3 regions of the Duganella rhizosphaerae genome follow, and region 3 is predicted to be linked to each of the others. Evidence: predicted binding sites of a transcription regulator. Region 3 holds the regulator's gene; each other region holds the start of a gene.
What was found. The regulator sigma-54, encoded in region 3, starts transcription at its own class of promoters, with help from an activator protein. The targets are predictions, from matches to a motif close to TGGCANGNAANCTGCTTT.

Region 1 (7,601 bases), on a different contig from region 3:
ACACCTGCCACGGTTCGGGCGCCAAGCCCGGCACCTCGCCGGTCACGTGCTCGACCTGCGCCGGCCATGGCCAGGTGCGCATGCAGCAGGGCTTCTTCAGCATCCAGCAGACCTGCCCGAAATGCCACGGCACCGGCAAGATCATCCCCGAGCCATGCGCCGCCTGCGCAGGCCAGGGCCGCATCAAGCGCAACAAGACGCTGGAAGTGAAGATCCCGGTCGGCATCGACAACGGCATGCGTATCCGCTCGTCCGGCAACGGCGAACCGGGCACCAACGGCGGACCGTCGGGCGATTTGTATGTGGAAATCCACATCAAGCCGCATTCGGTGTTCCAGCGCGAAGGCGACGACCTGCATTGCGAAATGCCGATCTCGTTCGCCAAGGCGGCTTTGGGCGGCGACATCGAGGTTCCGACATTGTCTGGTAAAGTGTCGTTCACGATCCCTGAAGGCACCCAGTCGGGCAAGACCTTCCGCCTCAAGGGCAAGGGTATCAAGGGCGTGCGGTCCGGCTTCGCGGGAGACTTGTTCTGCCACGTGGCGGTCGAGACCCCGGTCAAGCTGACCGAGAAGCAGAAGGACATGCTGCGCGACTTCGAGAAGTTGACCACCGAAGGCGGCTCCAAGCACAGCCCGCAAAGCAAAACCTGGCGCGACAAGGTGAAGGACTTTTTTGAATAAAGGTTTCGAGTAACTGCGACGTCATGCAGACTTGGTAATATCGGACCGCCGCGCCACCCTTTTCGGGTGGACCGGCGGTCTTCTTATGTACGAGAGGAGCATTATGAGTGATCTGGACAACAGCAATTCCCCGTTGCGCGACCTGCTGGACAACAACCGCCGCTGGGCCGAATCGGAAGTCGAGCGCGACCCCGACTTCTTTAACCGCCTGGCGCAGCAAGCTTCGCCGGAGTACCTGTGGATAGGCTGCTCCGACAGCCGCGTGCCGGCGAACGAGCTGCTGGGCCTGGCGCCGGGCGACGTCTTCGTCCATCGTAACATCGCCAACGTGGTGGTGCACTCGGACTTGAACGCGCTGTCGGTGCTGCAGTTCGCGATCGATGTGCTGAAGGTCAAGCACGTCATCATCGTCGGCCACTACGGCTGCAAGGGCGTGCACGCGGCGATGACCGGCACCCGCGTCGGCCTGGCCGACAACTGGCTGCGCCACGTGCAGGACGTGCACCAGAAGCACGAGCGCTACCTCGGCGATGTGCTGACCAGCAAGCTGCGCGCGGAACGCATGTGCGAGCTGAACGTGGTGGAGCAGGTGTCCAACGTCTGCCAGACCACCATCGTCCAGGATGCATGGGACCGCGGCCAGAACGTCACGGTGCACGGCTGGGTCTACGGCCTGAAGGACGGCAAGCTGCACGACCTGGAGATGACCGTCACCGCCGCCCATGAACTGGCGCCGCGCGTGGCCAAGCGCCTGAGCGAGTACGACGCCGAAATCGGCTGATTCCCCGCGCGGCCCGTTGCTAAACACTAGCGGCGGGCCGCTTCCGCTGGCAAGTCAGCGGCTTTGTGCCGTAGAATGGATTGATTCTTGCTTGCATAAGAGTCATGAACCATCACAAAACCCCAGCATGACCATGAAACATTTACGCATTGTGGTCGTCAACACCATCATCCATGCCGGCGACGAGGATGACGAATCCCTGCGCGCGCAGGCCGAACGGGCGCGTGCGCTGCGCATCGGCTTGCTCGAAGCGGGCTACGACATCATCGCCTCGCTGCCGCCGGACATGTACCTGCCCGAGCGCATCGCCCAGCTGCAACCGGACATGATCATCGTCGACGCCGAATCCGACGCCCGCGACGTGCTGGAACATATCGTCATCGCCACCCGCGACGAGCGGCGCCCCATCGTCATGTTCACCGAGAGCGACGACACCGAGAGCATGGAGGCCGCCATGGCGGCCGGCGTGTCGGCCTATATCGTGGCCGGCCTGCAGAGCGACCGCATCAAACCGGTGCTGCAGGTGGCGCTGGCGCGCTTCAAGCGCGAGCAGAAGCTGCTGGACGAACTGTCCGACACCAAGAGCAAGCTGGCCGAACGCAAGATCATCGAACGCGCCAAGGGCCTGTTAATGGAGCGTCAACGTTTCACCGAAGAGCAGGCCTTTCAAAAGCTGCGCAGCATGGCGATGAGCAAGAACCTCAAGCTGTCCGAGGTTGCCCAGCGCATCCTGGATGTCGAAGACCTGTTGGGCTGAGGCCCGTCCAAAATGATGCACTGCGCAATAGCAGTGCGTTTTCTGCGCCATCCCATGGCGCTGCCATCCGCCTGATTCCTCCCGTCTCCCTCTTGAAACTTGCTGGCACAGACATTGCATAGCCTGTAAGCAAGCGCAACGATGCGCTTGCTGTACCTCGCCAACGGCGGTGAGGTCCACCAGACAACGACGTCTACACTCATGAATCCGTTCATGTTGGGTAGACTTTTTTTTTGCCGTTTTGTCTTGCTGACTACATGAGGGATTTGCGATGGAATATGAAGAGCCACAAGCAGGCACCGACCTGCCATCCGACACTGTGAACACCAAGCGTCGGCAAATCATTCATGGCGCAGGCCTGGTAGCGGGGGGAAGCATGTTGGGATTGGCAACAGGTGGGGTGTGGGCGGCGGGTTCGGACAAGCCGGAGAAGGAAGAAATCAAGATCGGCTTCATTCCGCTGACCGACTGCGCCTCGGTGGTGATGGCCTCGGTGCTGGGCTTCGATAAAAAATACGGCGTCAAATTCGTGCTGAGCAAAGAGGCTTCCTGGGCCGGCGTGCGCGACAAGCTGGCCAACGGCGATCTCGATGCGGCCCATGTGCTGTATGGCCTGCTTTACGGCGTGCAGATGGGCATCGGCGGCCAGAAGAAGGACATGGCGGTGCTGATGGGCCTCAACAACAACGGCCAGGCCATCACGCTGTCGAAGAAGCTGGCCGACAAGGGGGCCGTCGACGGCGCGTCGCTGGCCAAGCTGATGCAGACCGACAAGCGCGAATACACCTTCGCCCAGACCTTCCCGACCGGCACCCACGCGATGTGGCTCTACTACTGGCTGGCCGCCAACGGCATCAACCCGATGAAGGACGCCAAGGTCATCACGGTACCGCCGCCGCAGATGGTGGCCAATATGCGGGTCGGGAACATGGACGGCTTCTGCGTGGGCGAACCGTGGGGCCACCGCGCCATCATGGACGGCGTCGGCATCACCGCCACCACCACCCAGGACATCTGGAAGGACCACCCGGAAAAGGTGCTCGGCTCGACGCTGGAATTTGCCAAGAAGAACCCGAACACCTGCCGCGCGATGATGGCCGCCATCATCGACGCCGGCAAATGGATCGACGCCTCGCTGGCCAACAAGAACAAGATGGCCGAGGTCATCGCCGACAAATCCTACGTCAACACCAGCAAGGACGCGATCGACCAGCGCATCATGGGCCGCTACCAGAATGGCCTGGGCAAGACCTGGGACGACCAGAACTACATGAAGTTCTACAACGACGGCGCGGTCAACTTCCCGTACCTGTCGGACGGCATGTGGTTCATGACGCAGCACCGCCGCTGGGGCCTGCTGAAGGACGATCCGGACTACCTGGCCGTGGCCACCTCGGTCAACCAGATCGATTTGTACAAGGAGGCCGCGGCGATGACCAAGACGCCGGTGCCGAAAAGCCCGCTGCGCACTTCGAAGTTGATGGATGGTTCCGTATGGGACGGCAAGAACCCGAAAGCGTTCGCCGCCTCGTTCAAGATCAAAGCCTGATAGGGGAATGCCATGAACGCCATGCTCAAACCCGATAGCGCCGAACCGGTAGCAGCGGCGCCGATCCGCCGCCCACGTCGCCCGCTGGCCGCCAATTCCACGGCGCGCACGCGGCAGCAGGTATCCGCCACGGCGATGAAGATTGTCGCGCCCTTGCTGGGGGCTGCGCTGCTGGTGCTGGTCTGGCAGATCATCACCATCAAGAACAGCGCCTTCCCGACGCCGCTGGCGACCTTGCAGGAAGCGGTCAAGCTGTTCTCCGATCCGTTCTACAGCAAAAGCCCGAACGACCAGGGCATAGGCTGGAATATCCTGGCGTCCCTGCAGCGGGTGGCGGTGGGCTTCGGCCTGGCGGCGTTGGTGGGCATTCCGCTGGGCTTCCTGATCGGCCGCGTGCAGTTCATCGGCAGCATGTTCGGGCCGATCATCAGCCTGCTCAAGCCGGTGTCGCCGCTGGCCTGGCTGCCTATCGGCCTGCTGGTGTTCAAGTCCGCCAACCCTGCCGCCATCTGGTCGATCTTCATCTGCTCGATCTGGCCGATGATCATCAACACCGCCGTCGGCGTGCAGCGCGTGCCGCAGGATTACATGAACGTGGCCAAGGTGCTGAACCTGTCGGAGTGGAAGGTGCTGACCAAGATCCTGCTGCCGTCCGCGCTGCCCTACATTCTCACCGGCGTGCGGCTGTCGATCGGCACCGCGTGGCTGGTGATCGTCGCGGCGGAGATGCTGACCGGCGGCGTGGGCATCGGCTTCTGGGTGTGGGACGAGTGGAACAACCTGAATGTCCCGCACATCATCATCGCCATCGTCGCCATCGGCGTGGTCGGCCTGATGCTGGAGCAGGCGCTGATGGCGCTGGCCCGCGCCTTCACCTACGAACAAGTATCCAACTAAAGGACCACGATCATGGACGAGCCAAAATTCATCGACATCGAAGGCGTGGAGATGGTGTTCCATACCCGGAAGGGCGTGTTCCACGCGCTGCGCGAGATCGACCTGACGGTGCGCAAGGGAGAGTTCATCACGCTGATCGGCCACTCGGGCTGCGGCAAATCGACCTTGCTTAACCTGATCGCCGGCCTGCTCAAGCCCACGGACGGCGTGCTGTTGTGCGCCAACCGCGAGATCGCCGGGCCGTCGCCGGAGCGCTCGGTGGTGTTCCAGAACCATTCGCTGCTGCCGTGGCTGACCTGCTACGAAAACATCTACCTTGGCGTCGAGCGCGTGTTCGGCAAGACGGAAACGCGCAACCAGCTGCGCGAGCGCACCATGCAGGCGTTGGCGCTGGTCGGCCTGACGGCGGCGGAGTCCAAGCGTCCGCATGAAATCTCGGGCGGCATGAAGCAGCGCGTCGGCATCGCCCGCGCGCTGGCGATGGAGCCGAAGGTTCTGCTGATGGATGAACCCTTCGGCGCGCTCGATGCGCTGACCCGCGCGCACTTGCAGGACGAGCTGCTGAAGATCGTCGCCGCCACCAAGTCGACGGTGGTGATGGTCACGCACGATGTGGACGAGGCGGTGTTGCTGTCGGACCGCATCGTCATGATGACCAACGGCCCGGCCGCCACCATCGGCGAGATCGTCGACGTGCAGCTGGATCGTCCGCGCGACCGCGTGGCACTGGCGCAGGATGCGCGCTACACCGAATACCGCACGGCGGTGCTGGAGTTCTTGTATCGCAAACAGGCGCATCCAGCCAAGGAAGCCGCTTGATGGATATGACCACGCCCCCCATGGCGCCGGAAGGCGCCGCCAAGAAAGCGCTGACCGGCGAAGTGTTCGGCGCCTTGATCAATCTGTCGGGCCGCCGGCGCTTCACGTCGCAGCGCATCGTGCTGTATGCGCTGCTGGCGTCGCAGGGACACGCGGATGGCGCGGCCACCGCGCAGGAAGCACTGGCGCTGTTCCGTGGCGCCCACAAGTCGCTGCTGGCGGAGAAGGATGGTTTGCCGGGCGTGTTCTGTCCCGAGCTGCACGAGGCCTATTTCGGCAAGCTCGATGGCGACCGCCAGATCACGCACTTTGCCGATCTGGGCGAGCGCACCTTGAAGGCAATCGCACAAGGCTCCTCGCAGAGCGCGGAGCTGCTGGCGGAGCTGGTGGGCATCACCACGCCGACGCTGGCGATCCTCAACACGATCACCAGCATCTACGAAGAGCAGGCCAAGCTGAACGCGCGCCTGGTGCGCAAGCAGCTGCGCGGTGTGATCACCGATATCGATACGATCAACCGCCAGGCGCGCATGGTGGCCTTCAACGCGCGCATCGTCGCGGCGCGGGCGGGGCACGCAGGCAAGGAATTCTCGGTGGTGGCGGGCGTACTGTCCAATATCACCGGCGAGATCGATGAAATGGTCAGCGCAGCGCTGGCCGCCGCAGGTTAAGGAGAACATGATGGGCAGCGTAACCCTGGTAGGCGCCGGTCCCGGCGATCCGGAACTGTTGACGTTAAAGGCCGTCCGCGCCATCGAGCGTGCCGACGTGGTGCTGATCGATGATCTGGTCAACCCCGAGATACTCGGCTTCGCGCCTGCGACGGCACGGGTGATCCAGGTCGGCAAGCGTGGCGGCTGCGCATCCACGCCGCAGGAATTCATCGAGCGGCTGATGATCGCTGAAGCGCGCGCGGGGCACCGCGTGGTGCGGCTCAAGGGCGGCGATCCGTATATGTTCGGCCGCGGCGGCGAGGAGCGCGCATCCTTGCGCGCGCAGGGTATCGAGGTGGACGTGGTGCCGGGCATCAGCAGCGGGCTGGCCGCGCCGACCAGCATCGGCATCCCGCTGACGCACCGCTCGTGGAGCCAGGGCGTGACCTTCGTCACCGGCCATGGCAAGGATGCGGAATCGGAACCCGAATGGAAAGCGCTGGCGCAGAGCGGCCTGACGCTGGTGATCTACATGGGCGTGGCGCGCGTGGATGCGATCCAGGCCGGCCTGCTGGCCGGCGGTGCGGCGGCCGATACGCCGGTGGCGGTGGTGCAATCGGCCACGCGGGACAACCAGCGCCAGTTGCTCACCACGCTGGGCCAGCTGCCGCAGGCACTGCGCGACAGCGGCCTTGGCAGCCCAAGCATCATCGTCGTCGGCGACGTGGTGCGCTGCGCGGATGATTGGCAGGCCCTCGCCGCGCCCTTGCGCGCTAGCGCTTGACGCCTGAGCTTAACCACGCCGCCAGTCCGGCGACAAAGTCCTGCAGGTTGGCCTTGTCCGGTGCCTGCAGCGCATGGCCGGCGTTGGGGTATTCGACGAAGGTGAATTTCTTTTCTGGCTGGCCGGCGAAGTAATCCCGCAAGGCCCGCCCTGATTCGATGGCTTCGCTGTCGTCCTTCTCACCCATGGCGGCGATGATCGGTATATCCAGCTGCGCGTAGGTGGTCAATGGATCGTAGAACAGGTGCGAACTCCAGTAGCGATAGGCATGGCCGAAGAACTTCTTGTCCAGGCTTTGCGGGTCTGCCTTGATCGCGGCAAAGGTCTGCAGGAATATCTCGCGCGAGAAAGGCGATGCGTAGGGTGGCACGCCACGGTCGGCAAAGATCAGGAAGCTCTGGCTTTGCGGCAGGCCGCCACTGCCTCCCGTTGCAAGCCAGCCTATCTTCGGGCTGCGCAGCGCCACGATCGGCGCCACCGCCCCGCCTTCGGAGAAACCCAGCAGCGCCAGGCTGCGCGGGCCCAGGGCCTTCAACTTCGGTTCCTGTTCAATGAACGCCAGGGTATCGCTTACCCTGCGCTCCAGTGTATCGGCCTGGTTGTAGATTTCCGAGCATGCCTTTCCGTCCGCCCCTTTCTGGATGCCGATCTTTTCAAGGAAGTAGACATCCGCCGGCG
Region 2 (7,601 bases), on a different contig from region 3:
GCCACCGTTCAAGGAAGCGCACTTCGACATCCTGTACGGCGCCGGCACCTCGCGTGAAGGCGAGATTCTTGATCTGGGCGTGGAAGCGAAGATCGTCGAGAAGTCCGGTTCCTGGTACAGCTACAACGGCGAGCGCGTCGGCCAGGGCAAGGACAACGCCCGCATCTTCCTGCAGGAGCGTCCGGAGCTGGCGTGGGAAATCGAAAACAAGGTCCGCGAATCGCTGGGCGTGCGCGTACTGCCGCCGCTGGCCGCCGACAAGGGCGACACCGTGGTCAAGCTGAAATCGGTCGACAAGGCCGACAAGGCTGATAAAGCAGACAAAGGCGACAAGGCCGACGCCGCGTAATCAGCGTCCGCTTTATCCCGAACCACCGTCTTGCCTGTGCAAGCGGTGGTTTTCTCATTGTTCAGAGGTTTTTTAATGGCAGCACCGCAACTTAGCTTGAAGGGCCGCGCCCTGCGCTATCTGTCGATGCGCGAACACAGCCGCATGGAGCTGGCCCGCAAGCTGGCGCGCTACGCGGAAGAGGGCGACGACGTCGAAGCCCTGCTCGACCTGCTGGAAAAGAACAACTGGCTGTCGCAGGAGCGTTTCTCCGAAGCGCTGATCCACCGTCGCTCGGCCCGCTTCGGCAACAGCCGCATCGTCGCCGAGCTGCAAAGCCACGGCATCAAGGGCGAGGAACTGCAGGAACTGAAGGCCGGCCTGGCCGAAGGCGAGACCGAGCGCTGCGTCGACGTCTGGAACCGCAAGTTCGGCACCGTGGCCGCCGATCCGCAGGAACGCAACAAACAGATGCGCTTCCTGCTGCAACGGGGATTTTCCCAGCGCGCCGTGCAAACCGCCCTGAAAGGCGCGCCGGAAGACGAGTGAGACCTAACCCCAAATACAAAGGCTGGGGTCGGACCCGGCGGGTCCGATCCCTCCGTGCCGCCGTGCGGGGCGCGTGCCGCGCCGCACCATGCAATGTTTCCATGACTGAAATAAGACTGGTGAATTTCTTGTAAAAACGATCTCGAAACGGCCATTTTTCCTTCCAAAAGATATGTTCTGACGCAACTGGAGGTCTTGATGTGCTACACTTTTGGGGTTTTTGCAGCGCCGCAGGTGCGGTAGTTGTCCGTAGAAGCTGCGGACACGTGCGATTCAGCACATGGCTGCTTACTAAATTTCTGTCGCGAGAGCGGCATCGGTCTTATGTCCCTGTCAACCCCAGTTAACCGACGTGCGCTCCGGCACACGCGCGCAATTGCCGTCCAAGCGTACGCACGCGATGACGGGCTGTGGGATCTCGACGCCCATATCACCGATATCAAAACCATCGACACCGTGCTGGCCTCGGGCCCACGCGCTGCCGGCGCCCCTCTGCATGACCTGCACCTGCGTTTGACCGTCGATCTGCAACTGAACATCGTCGATGCCGAAGCCGCATCCGATGCCGTTCCGTATCCCGGCCACTGCGACACCATTGCCCCCGATTATAAAAAACAGCTCGTCGGCCTGAACCTGATGAAGGGTTTCCGCCACGAGCTCAAGCAACGCCTGGCCGGTACTTCCGGCTGCACCCATTTGACCGAACTGGCGCAGATCCTGCCAACGGCCGCGGTGCAGGCGTTCGCCAACGATGTCTGGTCGACCAACGACGCGGCGACCGAAAATGATGGCGTGCCGCGCCAGAAGCCGTTTCAACTCGACAAATGCCATGCCCTGCGCACCGACGGCGGAGCAGTGGCGCAGTTTTACCCGCGCTGGGTGGCCAAAGCAGCACCAGGTGGCGCGTAGCAATCTCTGCTTACTAGATTCACACATTTCGCAGTATCAACCGATTTTTACACATCAGCATCAGAAGGGAAGCCAGCATGAAAATCCATGAGTATCAAGGCAAAGAAATCCTCCGAAAATACGGAGTGACGGTTCCGCGCGGTATTCCGTGCATGTCCGTTGAAGAAGCAGTCAAAGCTGCTGAAACCTTGGGCGGCCCGGTCTGGGTTGTAAAAGCACAGATCCACGCCGGTGGCCGTGGTAAAGGCGGCGGCGTCAAAGTCGCCAAATCGCTGGAACAAGTCAAAGAATTCTCCGAGCAGATCCTGGGCATGCAGCTGGTCACGCACCAGACCGGCCCTGAAGGCCAGAAAGTACGCCGCCTGCTGATCGAAGAAGGCGCGGACATCAAGAAAGAACTGTACGTATCGCTGGTCACCGACCGCGTATCGCAGCGCGTTGTGCTGATGGCTTCCTCCGAAGGCGGCATGGACATCGAAGAAGTTGCCGAGTCCCACCCGGAACTGCTGCACTCGATCGCCATCGACCCGTCGATCGGCCTGACCGATGCTGAAGCCGCTGGCATCGCCGCCAAGATCGGCGTGCCGGAAGCTTCGATCGCCGACGCGGTCACCAACCTGCAAGGCCTGTACAAAGCCTACTGGGAAACCGACTCGTCGCTGGCCGAAATCAACCCGCTGATCCTGACCGGTTCGGGCAAGGTCATCGCTCTGGACGCCAAGTTCAACTTCGACGCCAACTCGCTGTTCCGTCAACCAGAAATCGTCGCTTACCGCGATCTGGACGAAGAAGATCCAGCTGAAGTCGAAGCATCGAAATTCGACCTGGCCTACATCTCCCTGGACGGCAACATCGGCTGCCTGGTGAACGGCGCCGGCCTGGCCATGGCCACCATGGACACCATCAAGCTGTTCGGCGGCGAGCCAGCCAACTTCCTGGACGTAGGCGGCGGCGCCACGGCTGAGAAAGTCACCGAAGCCTTCAAGATCATGTTGAAAAACCCAGGCCTGAAAGCCATCCTGGTCAACATCTTCGGCGGCATCATGCGTTGCGACGTCATCGCCGAAGGCGTGATCACCGCGGTCAAAGCGGTGTCGCTGAACGTGCCGCTGGTTGTGCGCATGAAGGGCACCAACGAAGACCTGGGCAAGAAGATGCTGGCCGATTCCGGTCTGCCTATCATCGCAGCCGACACCATGGAAGATGCAGCGAAGAGCGTAGTCGCCGCCGCTGCCGGTCAAGCTTAATTAAGGAATCAATATGTCCATTCTGATCAATAAAGATACCAAAGTCGTTACCCAAGGTATTACCGGCAAAACCGGTCAATTCCACACCCGCGGCTGCCGCGACTACGCGAACGGCAAAAATGCCTTCGTCGCAGGCGTGAACCCGAAGAAAGCCGGCGAAGATTTCGAAGGCATTCCTATTTTCGCTAACGTTGCAGAAGCGAAAAAAGAAACCGGCGCCAACGTTTCCGTGATCTACGTACCGCCAGCAGGCGCTGCCGCTGCGATCTGGGAAGCTGTCGAAGCCGAACTGGACCTGGCCATTTGCATCACCGAAGGCATTCCTGTCCGCGACATGATGGCGCTGAAAGACCGCATGGCCAAAGCAGGTTCCAAGACCCTGCTGCTGGGCCCTAACTGCCCAGGCCTGATCACCCCTGACGAAATCAAGATCGGCATCATGCCAGGTCACATCCACCGCAAGGGCCGTATCGGCGTGGTTTCGCGTTCGGGCACCCTGACCTATGAAGCAGTCGGTCAGCTGACCGCACTGGGCCTGGGCCAATCGTCGGCAGTCGGCATCGGCGGCGACCCGATCAACGGTCTGAAGCACATCGACGTCATGAAGATGTTCAACGACGATCCTGATACCGACGCGGTCATCATGATCGGCGAAATCGGTGGTCCGGACGAAGCCAATGCGGCTTACTGGATCAAAGACAACATGAAAAAACCGGTCGTCGGCTTCATCGCCGGTGTCACCGCTCCTCCAGGCAAGCGCATGGGCCACGCCGGCGCGCTGATCTCCGGCGGCGCCGACACCGCACAAGCCAAACTGGAAATCATGGAAGCTTGCGGCATCACCGTTACCAAGAACCCGTCCGAAATGGCGCGTCTGCTGAAAGCAATGCTGTAATAACAGTTCGCTTTAGTGTGAAATAATGAAGGGGAGCCTAGGCTCCCCTTTTTCTATGGAGAACAGATTGGCGAAGATCCTCATCTCGCGGGATGGACAGATAGAACAGCAAGTACAACTGAGCAAGGAGCGGATGACCATCGGCCGTCACCCGCGCAACGACATCGTGTTGACGCATCCGGCCGTCAGCGGCGACCACGCCGTCATCGTCACCATCCTGGACGACTCGTTCCTGGAAGACCTGCACAGCACCAACGGCACCTTCGTCAACGGCCACCGCATCGGCAAGCACTTCCTGCAGCACCAGGATGTGATCAAAATGGCCAAGTTCCAGGTCGAGTTCGTCGCAGACGGCGTGCGGCCCATGATGGCTGCGGCGCCCGTGCTGGCGCAAATCGAAGTATTAAATGGCAACAATGCCGGCAAGCAGATGGCGCTGACCAAGCCGCAGACCACGCTCGGCCGCGCCGGCGTGCAGGTGGTGGTGATCCATCGCCAGCCCGACGCCTACACCATCACCCACCAGGAAGGCGCGCAGCCGCCGCTGGTGAACGGCATCGCCCTGGGCAAGCAGGCCCAGCGCTTGAACCACGGCGACGTGATCGACCTCAGCGGCACCCGGATGGCCTTCCGCATCGCCTGACAATATTTGTCAGCGTCGGCCCTGGCTGACAAATTGCGGCCTGCCGACTGACAAAAAACGGCAGTCCGTGCGACCCAAAACGACAGTTTTTGGCATATTTTGTGGTTTTTTACCCAAAAAACAGGCTGGCACACCAATTGCTCATAGCTAAGTGTCCTACCAAATTTTGATGTTCAACACACCCCAGGAGTCGAAAATGAAATCCATGAAAATGATGAAGAAACAAGCCCAGGCCGGCTTCACCCTGATCGAACTGATGATCGTGGTTGCCATTATCGGCATTCTGGCCGCGGTCGCGATTCCAGCCTACAGCGACTACACCGTGAAAGCCAAGATGGCCAACGCCCAGGGCGCGGTCGACTCGATCAAGACTGCGGTGGCACTGTGCGCCCAGGAAGGTGGAGGGGATCTGACCGGTTGCGACGCCGGCGCCAAAGGCGTGCCGAACTTCACCCCAACCAAAGAAGTGGTCAGCGCCACCGTCAAGGATGGTGTGATCGTTGAGAAATTCGCCACCGGCGTCGGCAAAGGCATCGACGGCTTGACCGCGACCTTCACCCCAACCATCGCCGCCGGCGCCTCCAACGTCACCTGGAACGTGACCACCGACGTCACCAACACCGCAGCTCAGGGCGCACTGACCAAGAACAACGTCACCCCATAATATTCGAGCACTTACTCAGACGGCCCGGTCGAATTTTCGACCGGGCCGTTTTCATTTGGGCGCTAAGTACAGGGCACGATGCGTGTCGTTCGACTGAGCTTGGCCGGCGGCAGCTGTAGCGTCGCCAGCTGCCCCGATCCATCCGGCGTTGCGTTGTAGCGTTTGCCGTTCACGCTGTAGCACGTGTTGGCCCCTGCGCCATGCAGTGTGAGCCGCCATGAGCGCTGCCATGGCGCGCCACGGTAACTGCCACGCGCGGCGCCGATGCTCAGGCTGCGATGGGCGTCATCCCAGCGGATGGCGGTAGTCATCAGCTGGCCTTGTTTGCGATAAGCTTCGCTGACGTCGTCGTCCTCCTGCAACAGCGTGCTGCCCGATGCGCCGGTGTAGATGTCGAGCAGCATCCGCTGTTTGTCGGCGCCGGCGGTGCTGGTGGCATAGCCCTGGCGCGGCAGGATGGCGCCGGCCTTGACGAACACCGGTAGCAGGCCGCGCTCGGCGCCGACGCTGATCACCGTTCCGCCGGCAGCCGCTTGCTGCGGCGCTTGCCGCTGCCAGAAATCGTACCAGCGGCCTGGCGGCAGCCAGACTTCGGTGGCGCCGTCGCGGCTGGTGCGCGGCGCGACCAGCAGCGACGGGCCCCACATGTATTGCAGGTCGTGGCTCCACGCCGCGTCGTCATGTGGATAGTCGAGCAGCATGGCGCGCGCCATCGGCAGGCCGCTGGTCGCCGCCTCATGTGCCGCCGAATAAATGTAGGGCATCAGCTGATAGCGGGCTTGCGCAAACTGGTGCGCCGCCGCCTGTTCGCCGGCGCTGCGGTCCAGCGGCCAGCGCGACGGTCCCATGCCGTGCGGCTTCCAGATCGGCGCAAACGCGCCGAAGCCCATCGCCCATTGCTGGTAGAGGTCGGCGTCCGGACCCTGTTTGCTTTCCCAATCGTAGAATCCGCCCGCGTCATGGCCCCAGTACGGGAAGCCGGACAAGCCGGCCAGCTGCATGCCGCGAATCTGCATCTTCATTTCGTCGAAGTTGGGCTTGATGTCGCCGCTCCACAGCGAGGCATAACGTTGCGCACCTGCCGTCATGCCGCGCACCCACACATACGGGCGCCGGGTGATGGCCGACTTGTCCCAGCCGTCGCGCACCAGCGCCTGCGCGATCAGGAAGAACCAGTAATTGCGCATCTCCGCGAAGCTGCGGCCGTTGGCCAGTTTGGCATCCGCCGGCGCGCCGCCCATCTCGTCGAATTCGTCTATCCACAGCGCGTCGCCCGGATAGTGCAGCGCGGGGTCCAGCGACTTGCGGTACAGGACATCCCAGAACCACTGGCGGAAGGCCGGGTTGGTCTGGTCCGGCGCGCTGGTGGCGAAGTCGACGCCCGCTACGCCGGGCACGTTGAACTCGGGCTTCCAGCCTTCGCTGAATTCGAGGATGCAGCGGTTGACGTCGATGGTCGTGACCAGCCGGTTCTGCTTCAGCCATTGCGCGTATTCGGCCGGCTGCGGATAGCGGCCGCGATCCCATTCCAGATACGACTCGCAGCGCTTGCCGCCGCCGGCGCGCCAGCGGTTGTCGTTGACGATGTGGTCGATGGGGAAGCCGGCGGCGCGGTGCTCGCCGACCTTGCGCTTCCACCAGGCCTCGTCCGAGGGCGTGGCCGCATCGTGGTCGTGCGACTTGTCCGACAGCGCCAGGCCGAACATGGCCTTGGGCGGCAGGCGCGGCTTGCCGGTCAGTTCGACATAGTGCGCCAGCACCTCGCGCGGCGTCGGGCCGGCGATGAAATAGTAATCCATGCGGCCGGCATAGCCCTGTGTGTCGATGCCGAATTCATAGCGGCCGTCGGCGCCGAAATTGAAGCGGTTCTTGAACGTGCTGTTCAGGAAGACGCCGTAACCCTTGCTGGAAATATAGAACGGCACCAGCAGCGGCGCCTGCTGAATCTGTTCGCTGCCGTAGTTGCGGCCCAGTTCCTGGCCGCGCAGATCGATGGACTGGGCGCGGCCATAGTAGCCATGGCCCAGCGCGGTGAAATGCTCCGCCGGATCCGGCGCGAAGCTGCGCACGATGCTGCTGTCGCGCCATTCCAGGCCGCCTTGCTCCGTCAGCACCGGCGCGCCGGCCATCAGGTAGGTGACGGCCAGCGTCTGCCTGTCGATGACGAGGCGTAGCGGGGCGGCGCCCGGCAGCTGCAACGCCAGCGTGGCGCCTTGCCCGCTGACCTGCAGCGCGCCGCCATGCGGAAGCGCCTCGACCATCTCGTAGTAATTGTCGGGGAAGTAGTCCTCGCCCTTGCGTATCGTTTGCAGCCGGATCGCATGCGAGCCGTAGGGCGTGATGCGCAAGCTGGCGCCCGCCGCATC
Region 3 (7,601 bases):
CTGATATGGATGCCCGACGGCAGTTGCGTGGCGATGGCCCAGCCGAACACCATGGTGGCGACGATGGTCAGCACCACCTGCGCCATGCCCAGCCCGAACACGATGCCGCGCATGGCCATCAACTTGGGCAGGGAGAATTCCAGCCCGATGGAGAACATCAGGAACACCACGCCGAATTCGGCCAGCGAGTGGAACGCCTCGCTCGACTCGGCCAGTCCCAGCGCGTGGGGGCCGATCAGGATGCCGACCGCCAGGTAGCCCAGCATCGGCGGCAGGTGCATCATGCGGAAAGCGACGACGCCCAGCACCGCGCTCCCCAGCAACAACAATGTTAATTCCAAAGGTGAAAACGTCATATCAACCTAGCCAGTAAATATAATTTCGTTGTTTGTGGGCCGGCGCGGGCGTTATGTTGTGACTGGCAAGTTTTTTGCTTTCTCAATTCGGCTATACTTGGGCATGAGTGTAACCCATGAAAAAACAATGCTGAAAGCTTTTGACGCAAATATGGCCGCGCATGCGTTGCGGCTGGCCCGCGACACCCTGCAGAACGAAGCAGAGGCGATCGCCGCCCTGAACGCCCGCCTGGACGCCGACGACAGCGTGGTGCAGGCCATCGAGTTGCTGCTGAACTGCAAGGGCCGCGTCGTCGTGTCCGGCATCGGCAAGTCCGGCCATATCGGCCGCAAGATCGCCGCCACCCTGGCCTCGACCGGCACCCCGGCGCTGTTCGTGCACCCGGCCGAAGCGGCCCACGGCGACCTCGGCATGGTCACCGCCGACGATGCCTTTATTGCAATCTCGTATTCCGGCGAAAGCGCCGAGCTGATGACCATCCTGCCGGTGGTCAAGCGCATGGGCAGTAAGGTCATCGCCATGACCGGCAAGCCGGGCTCCAGCCTGGCCGAGATCGCCGACGTGCACCTGAACGTGGCCGTGGCCAAGGAAGCCTGCCCGATGAACCTGGCGCCGACCACCTCGACCACCGTCACGCTGGCGCTGGGCGACGCCATCGCCGTCGCGCTGCTGGACCTGCGCGGCTTCAAGGAAGAAGATTTCGCCCGCTCCCATCCGGGCGGCGCGCTGGGCCGCCGCCTGCTGACCCACGTGCGCGACGTCATGCGCAGCGGCGACGCGGTGCCGAAAGTCACCGCCGACGTCAAGCTGACCGACGCGCTGCTGGAAATCACGCAGAAGGGCATGGGCATGACCGCCGTGGTCGACGCCGACGACAAGCCGATCGGCGTGTTCACCGACGGCGACCTGCGCCGCATGATCGAGAAAGTCCAGGACTTCACCAAGGTCGTGATCCGCGACGTGATGCACGCCAACCCGCGCAGCATTTCGCCGGAAAAACTGGCGGTCGACGCCGTGGCCGTGATGGAACAGTTCCGCATCAACCAGATGCTGGTGACCGACGCCGCCGGCAAGCTGGTCGGCGCGCTGCACATCCACGACCTGACCCGCGCCAAGGTGATCTGATGACGGACGCTGCTAGCAAATTCACGTATGTGGAACGCGCCGCGCGCGTCAAGCTGATGATCTTCGACGTCGACGGCGTGCTGACCGACGGCAGCCTGCACTACGGCGCCGACGGCGAAGCGCTGAAGACCTTCAACGTGCACGACGGCCTGGGCATCAAGCTGCTGCAGGAGTCCGGCGTGCAGACCGCCATCATCAGCGCGCGCACTTCGCCGCAGGTGATCAAGCGCGCGGCCGACCTCGGCATCGTCCACCTGCACCAGGGCGGCCATGACAAGCTGACCCCGTTCAACGCGCTGCTGGAAAAGACCGGCCTCACCGCCGAGCAGGTCGGCTTCATCGGCGACGACGTGGTCGACCTGCCGATCTTGACGCGCGTCGGTTTCGCCGTCGCCGTGCCGAACGGCCGCGCCGAAGTGCTGGAGCGCGCCCACCACACCACGGTGGCCGCCGGCGGTCGCGGCGCGGTGCGCGAAGTGTGCGAGCTGCTGCTGCACGCGCAGGGCACGTACGAGCGCGTGATGGCGCAATTCCTGGTGTGACGGGGGCCTGGCATGCGTAAAAAGACAGCCCATCGCTGGCAGCTGACCGTCATCATGCTGGTCGGCGTGTTTGTCGCCGTCGGCAGCTTCTGGCTGGTGCAGGTGGTCAACCAGGCCGGCCAGGATGCGAAGGTGGACCAGCATCGCAACGAGCCCGATTACATCATCGACCGCTTCAGCATGGTACGCATGAACAAGGCCGGCCAGCCGGCCTATATCGTCTCCGGCGACAAGCTGACCCACCGGCCGGTCGACGACTCATCGGACATCGACAAGCCGCATGTGCAAAGCCTGTCCGGCGACCAGCCGCCGATGAATATTCACGCCGACACCGCCCATGTCGATCAGGGCAATACGCGCGTCAAACTCAATGGTAATGTGGACGTGGTGCGTCCGGCCTCGCCCAAGGCGCAGGCCATGCGCATGACGGCCCCGACGCTGACCGTGTTCCCGGACGAGCAACGGATGGAAACCGAGGCCCCGGTCGAACTGCATCTGGGCACCGCCGTCGCCAACGGCAACGGCATGAAGGCCAACAACGCGACGCTGCAGGTGCAACTGGGCGGCCGCGGAACGATTACGATGCCGCCGCACGCGGCAAAATGAGGAAATGAAAATGAAACACATGGTAATGAAACGCGTGATGCTGCCGGCGGCGATGCTGCTGGCCGTGGTCGCGGCGATCGCCCCGGCGCACGCCGAAAAGGCCGACTCCAGCAAGCCGACCCAGATCTCCTTCGATCAGGCCGACGCCGACGACGTCAAGCAGATCAAGACTTTCATCGGCAACGTCGTGCTGACGCGCGGCACGCTGCTGATGAAATCGCCCAAGGCGGTGGTGACCGAAGATCCGCAGGGCTACCAGTACGTGGTGCTGACCGGCGGCGCCGGCGTGCAGGCCACCTTCCGCCAGAAGCTCGACGGCGCCGGCGACCAATGGGTCGAAGGCCAGGCCGACCGTATCGAATACGACAACAAGACCGAGCTGGTCAAGCTGTTCGCCAAGGCCCAGGTCAAGCGCCTGGAAGGCAGCAAGCCGAGCAGCCAGGTCGACAGCGAATTCATTTCCTACGACAGCCGCAAGGAAGTGTTCGAGGTCAAGAACACCCCCACCGGCGACAGCAAGCCGGGCGGCGGACGCGGCACCATGGTGCTGCAGCCGTCGAGCAAGCTGGCGGTGCCGGCCGCAACGCCGGCGCCTGTGCCGACGCCGGGGAAATAAGCATGGAACCTTCCTGCGGTAGCACCCTGATCGTCAAAGGCCTGCAAAAGACTTACGGCAAGCGCCAGGTCGTGCATGACGTGTCCCTGCAAGTCGAATGCGGCGAAGTGGTGGGCCTGCTCGGCCCCAACGGCGCCGGCAAGACCACCTCGTTCTACATGATCGTCGGCCTGGTGCCGTCGGACGCCGGCAGCATCGATATCAGCGGCACCGACATCTCGTCGCTGCCGATCCACCGCCGCGCCTCGCTCGGCTTGTCCTACCTGCCGCAGGAAGCGTCGGTGTTCCGCAAGCTGACGGTGGAAGAAAATATCCGCGCCGTCCTCGAAATCCAGAAAGTGGACGGCAAGCCTTTATCCAAGGCTGCCATTGATGAACGGCTCAATACCCTGCTGGCCGATTTGCAGATCGAAAAGCTGCGCGAGAACCAGGCGCTGTCGCTGTCCGGCGGCGAGCGCCGCCGCGTGGAGATCGCGCGCGCACTGGCGACCAACCCGCGCTTCGTGCTGCTCGACGAACCATTCGCCGGGGTCGACCCGATTGCCGTGATTGAGATCCAGCGCATCGTGCGCTTCCTCAAGGAACGCGGCATCGGCGTCCTCATTACCGATCACAATGTGCGCGAGACGCTGGGCATCTGCGACCGCGCATATATCATCAACCAGGGCACGGTATTGGCTTCAGGCCGGCCAGACGACATCATCGCCAACGAATCGGTGCGTCGCGTGTACCTGGGTGAACACTTCCGTATGTAAAACCCATGAAACAGTCTTTGCAACTGCGCACGTCGCAGCACCTCGCGCTGACACCGCAATTGCAGCAGTCGATCCGGCTGCTGCAACTGTCGACGCTGGAGCTGCACCAGGAACTGGAACAGCTGCTGACCGATAATCCGCTGCTGGAGCGCCTCGACGACCCGCTGGACCGCTCGCTGCGGCTGCTGTCGGACGGCGCCATCAGCCAGCAAGCCCCGGTCGGCGACGCGCCGCCCGAAGGCCCGCCCAACGCGCAAGAGGCGCCGGCCGCCGACGCCGACAACTACGACGGCCCGGCCGCCGACACCGAAAGCACCAGCAGCGACGCCGACGTCGACTGGAGCGACGCCGGCCGCAGCAAGGCGCCCGACGACGAGGACTCGCGTCCGCAACTGGAGGCCAGCCACTGCACGCTGCGCGAGCACCTGATGGAGCAGATGCGGGTCACGGTGCTGGAGATGCGCGACCGCGCGCTGGTCGAGCTGATCATCGACGCGCTGGACGAGAACGGCTACCTCGAAGAATCGCTGGAAGAAATCCTGGCCCGCCTGCCGGAAGAGCTGGAGTTGGAGATCGACGAATTGCAGACCGCCTTGTCGATGCTGCAAAGCTTCGACCCGATGGGCGTCGGCGCGCGCAACGCGTCCGAATGCCTGGCGCTGCAGATCAAGCGCCTGCCGGGCATACCGATGGTGACGCGGCGCATGGCGCTGGCCATCGTTGAAAATCATTTGACCTGGTTTGCCCAGCGCGATTTCAACAAATTGAAGAAGGCGCTGCTGTGCGACGACGAGGATTTGCGCGAAGCACAAACCGTCATCCGCCAGTGCAATCCGCATCCGGGTTCGGCGTTCGCGTCGGACGTGTCGGACTACGTGGTGCCGGACGTGATCGTCAAAAAAGCGCGCAACGGCTGGCAAGTGAGCCTGAACAACGACGTCATGCCGCGCCTGCGCGTGAACGCCATGTACGCCAACCTGCTCAAGCAGGGAAAAGGCGAGGGCGCGATGGGCGCGCAGCTGCAGGAAGCGAAGTGGCTGATCAAGAATATGCGCCAGCGTTTCGACACGATTTTGCGCGTTGCACAAGCGATAGTAGAACGACAAAAGAACTTTTTCTCCCATGGCGCGGTTGCCATGCGCCCCCTTGTGCTTCGCGAAATTGCTGATACACTGGGACTACACGAGAGCACTATTTCTCGTGTAACAACTCAAAAATATATGCTGACCCCGCACGGTATGTTTGAGTTGAAATATTTCTTTGGTAGCCATGTCGCCACCGAAGCGGGGGGGGAAGCAAGTTCGACGGCGATACGCGCACTCATCGTGCAATTGACAGGAGCAGAAGACCCGAAAAATCCTTTATCCGACAGTAAGATTGCGGACATGCTGGGAGAACAAGGCATGGTGATTGCGCGACGCACTGTTGCCAAATATCGCGAAGCGTTGAAGATCCCGCCAGTCAGTCTCCGTAAATCTTTGTAGTTACTTGGTTCCTGCGCGCCCGGCAGTAATGGGCTCCGCACTAACCGTAAGAAGCGACATTATCTTTAGGAGTGTGTATGAATCTCACCATCAGTGGACATCATCTCGAAGTGACCTCGGCCATCCGTGAATACGTGCAGAACAAGCTGGAACGCGTCACCCGCCACTTTGATCAAGTGATTGATATTGCTGTCATCCTGACTGTAGATAACCTCAAAGAGAAAGAGAAACGCCAGAAGGCTGAAATCAACCTGCGCATGTCGGGCAAGACCGTCTACGTGGAAAGCCTGTCGCAGGACCTGTACGCCGCCATCGATACCTTGATCGACAAGCTGGATCGGCAGGTCATGAAATACAAAGCCAAGGTCCAAGAGCACGGCCACGATGCGATCAAGCATCTCCCGGATAGCTACGAACCCGCTGCCGCCGCCCTATAACAACGGCCCCGGCACCATCAAACTAGGGGCGCAGAGGCGCCCTTTTTTGCGCCTAAATGGTTTAGAGTAAACGTTTTCCTAATTCTTCCAATGGGAGTGGCATGAAACGAGCTAAACTATTTACGGCATGGCTGCTGACGCTAGCCTTTTCGGATGCCGTGGCCTCGGCTTGTCCTGCGCCGCCGCCGGCCGTGATCGACATCGACGCCAACAGCTATTACTCGGATGCGCATCACTCCGTCATCGATCCGGTGCTGCGTGCGCGCAATATCGCCAACACCAAGCCGATCGACGACTTCCTGGCCGAGGTGGCGCAGAACGCCAGCCAGGGCAACGCCGCCTGCGCGCTGGGCTGGCTGGAGAGCTGGGCCGGGCAGCGGGCCTTGCTGGGCAAGCTGTCCAGCGAGCAGGCCTGGTACGTGCGCAAGTGGACCCTGGGCGGCATGGCGCTGAGCTACGCCCGCGTCAAGCCGGCCGCCAGCCCGGCGCAGCAGCAGGCTATCGAAACCTGGTTCAAGACACTGGCCGACGCCACCATGGCGCATTCCGACGCGCACAAGGGCGCGCGCAATAACCACTACTACTGGGAGGGCCTGGCGGTGACGGCGGTGGGCGGCGTGACGCATGACGAGCGCTACCTCGCTTGGGGCCGTAAGGTGTTCGAACACGCGATGGGACAGGTGGCGGCGGACGGTTCGCTGCCGGCGGAAATGGAGCGCGCGGCCAAGGCCTTGCACTACCACGTGTTCGCCGCCGTGCCGCTGGTGATGAGCGCGTCCATCCTGGACCTGCACTCCGCCAAGCTGGACCAGTTGATGCGCTTCACGCTGGCCGCCGCGCAAGATCCGTCGGCGATGGAAAAGGCCACCGGCTTTGCGCAGGAACGGGCCAATGCCAGCGAGATGTCGTTCGCCATCCTCTACGCGCGGCACGAGGGCAGGGCGGAGCTGATGCCGGCCAAGGCCAACTTCCAGCCGCGCCTGGGCGGCGACCTCAACCTGGCCAATCCGCTTGAGCATCTGGCGCCCGGCAAGTCGCAGTAGAATAGGGTTTTCTCAACCACCCTATGTCCCTCATGAGCGAATACGTCCACACCAGCGTCAGCAACGGAACCGGCTTCATCACACTGGACCGGCCCAAGGCCCTGAACTCTTTGTCGCTGGCGATGGTGCGCGATATCACGCAGGCGCTGATGGCGTGGCGCGACGACAGCGGCGTGGCCGCCGTCGTCATCCGCAGCAGCAGCGAAAAGGCTTTCTGCGCCGGCGGCGACATCCGCTTCTTCTACGACGCCGGCCGCGCCACGCCGCAGGGCGGCAGCGCGCTGGTGGAGGATTTCTTCACCGAGGAATACGCGCTCAATCACCTGATCCATTTTTATCCGAAGCCCTACGTCGCGCTGATGGACGGCGTGGTCATGGGCGGCGGCATGGGCGTGGCGCAGGGCGGTCCTGATTGCCGCGTGCGCATCGTCACCGAGCGCACCAAGATGGCCATGCCGGAAGTGAACATCGGCCTGTTCCCGGACGTGGGTGGCAGCTATTTCCTGGCGCGCGCGCCGGGCAAGCTGGGCTGCTATCTGGGCGTCACCGGCGTCACCATCGGCGCGGCCGATGCGTTGCATGCGGGCCTGGCCGATCACTTTGTGCCGGGCGGCGAGATGGCGGCACTGTCGGCGC

Region 1: the regulator sigma-54 is predicted to act here: its motif matches at 2,325-2,342, upstream of RUGAMON1_RS17345 (CmpA/NrtA family ABC transporter substrate-binding protein).
Region 2: the regulator sigma-54 is predicted to act here: its motif matches at 4,662-4,679, upstream of RUGAMON1_RS17600 (pilin).

Annotation. Positions count from the first base shown of each region.
Region 1 covers NZ_BPWK01000007.1:267,991-275,591, forward strand. Annotated here, with positions in the region: gene dnaJ (molecular chaperone DnaJ) at 1-683, shown strand, start outside; gene can (carbonate dehydratase) at 787-1,464, shown strand; gene RUGAMON1_RS17340 (ANTAR domain-containing response regulator) at 1,598-2,221, shown strand; gene RUGAMON1_RS17345 (CmpA/NrtA family ABC transporter substrate-binding protein) at 2,493-3,770, shown strand; gene ntrB (nitrate ABC transporter permease) at 3,783-4,667, shown strand; gene RUGAMON1_RS17355 (ABC transporter ATP-binding protein) at 4,680-5,486, shown strand; gene RUGAMON1_RS17360 (type IV pili methyl-accepting chemotaxis transducer N-terminal domain-containing protein) at 5,486-6,157, shown strand; gene cobA (uroporphyrinogen-III C-methyltransferase) at 6,168-6,923, shown strand; gene RUGAMON1_RS17370 (alpha/beta fold hydrolase) at 6,913-7,601, opposite strand, start outside.
Region 2 covers NZ_BPWK01000007.1:323,479-331,079, forward strand. Annotated here, with positions in the region: gene recA (recombinase RecA) at 1-349, shown strand, start outside; gene recX (recombination regulator RecX) at 425-877, shown strand; gene RUGAMON1_RS17580 (DUF2889 domain-containing protein) at 1,202-1,786, shown strand; gene sucC (ADP-forming succinate--CoA ligase subunit beta) at 1,864-3,033, shown strand; gene sucD (succinate--CoA ligase subunit alpha) at 3,047-3,928, shown strand; gene RUGAMON1_RS17595 (FHA domain-containing protein) at 3,996-4,571, shown strand; gene RUGAMON1_RS17600 (pilin) at 4,768-5,235, shown strand; gene RUGAMON1_RS17605 (glycoside hydrolase family 31 protein) at 5,298-7,601, opposite strand, start outside.
Region 3 covers NZ_BPWK01000016.1:83,590-91,190, reverse strand. Annotated here, with positions in the region: gene RUGAMON1_RS26865 (monovalent cation:proton antiporter family protein) at 1-356, opposite strand, end outside; gene RUGAMON1_RS26860 (KpsF/GutQ family sugar-phosphate isomerase) at 484-1,482, shown strand; gene RUGAMON1_RS26855 (KdsC family phosphatase) at 1,482-2,024, shown strand; gene lptC (LPS export ABC transporter periplasmic protein LptC) at 2,037-2,630, shown strand; gene lptA (lipopolysaccharide transport periplasmic protein LptA) at 2,641-3,246, shown strand; gene lptB (LPS export ABC transporter ATP-binding protein) at 3,249-4,001, shown strand; gene RUGAMON1_RS26835 (RNA polymerase factor sigma-54) at 4,007-5,485, shown strand; gene hpf (ribosome hibernation-promoting factor, HPF/YfiA family) at 5,563-5,922, shown strand; gene RUGAMON1_RS26825 (alginate lyase family protein) at 6,024-6,965, shown strand; gene RUGAMON1_RS26820 (enoyl-CoA hydratase/isomerase family protein) at 6,998-7,601, shown strand, end outside.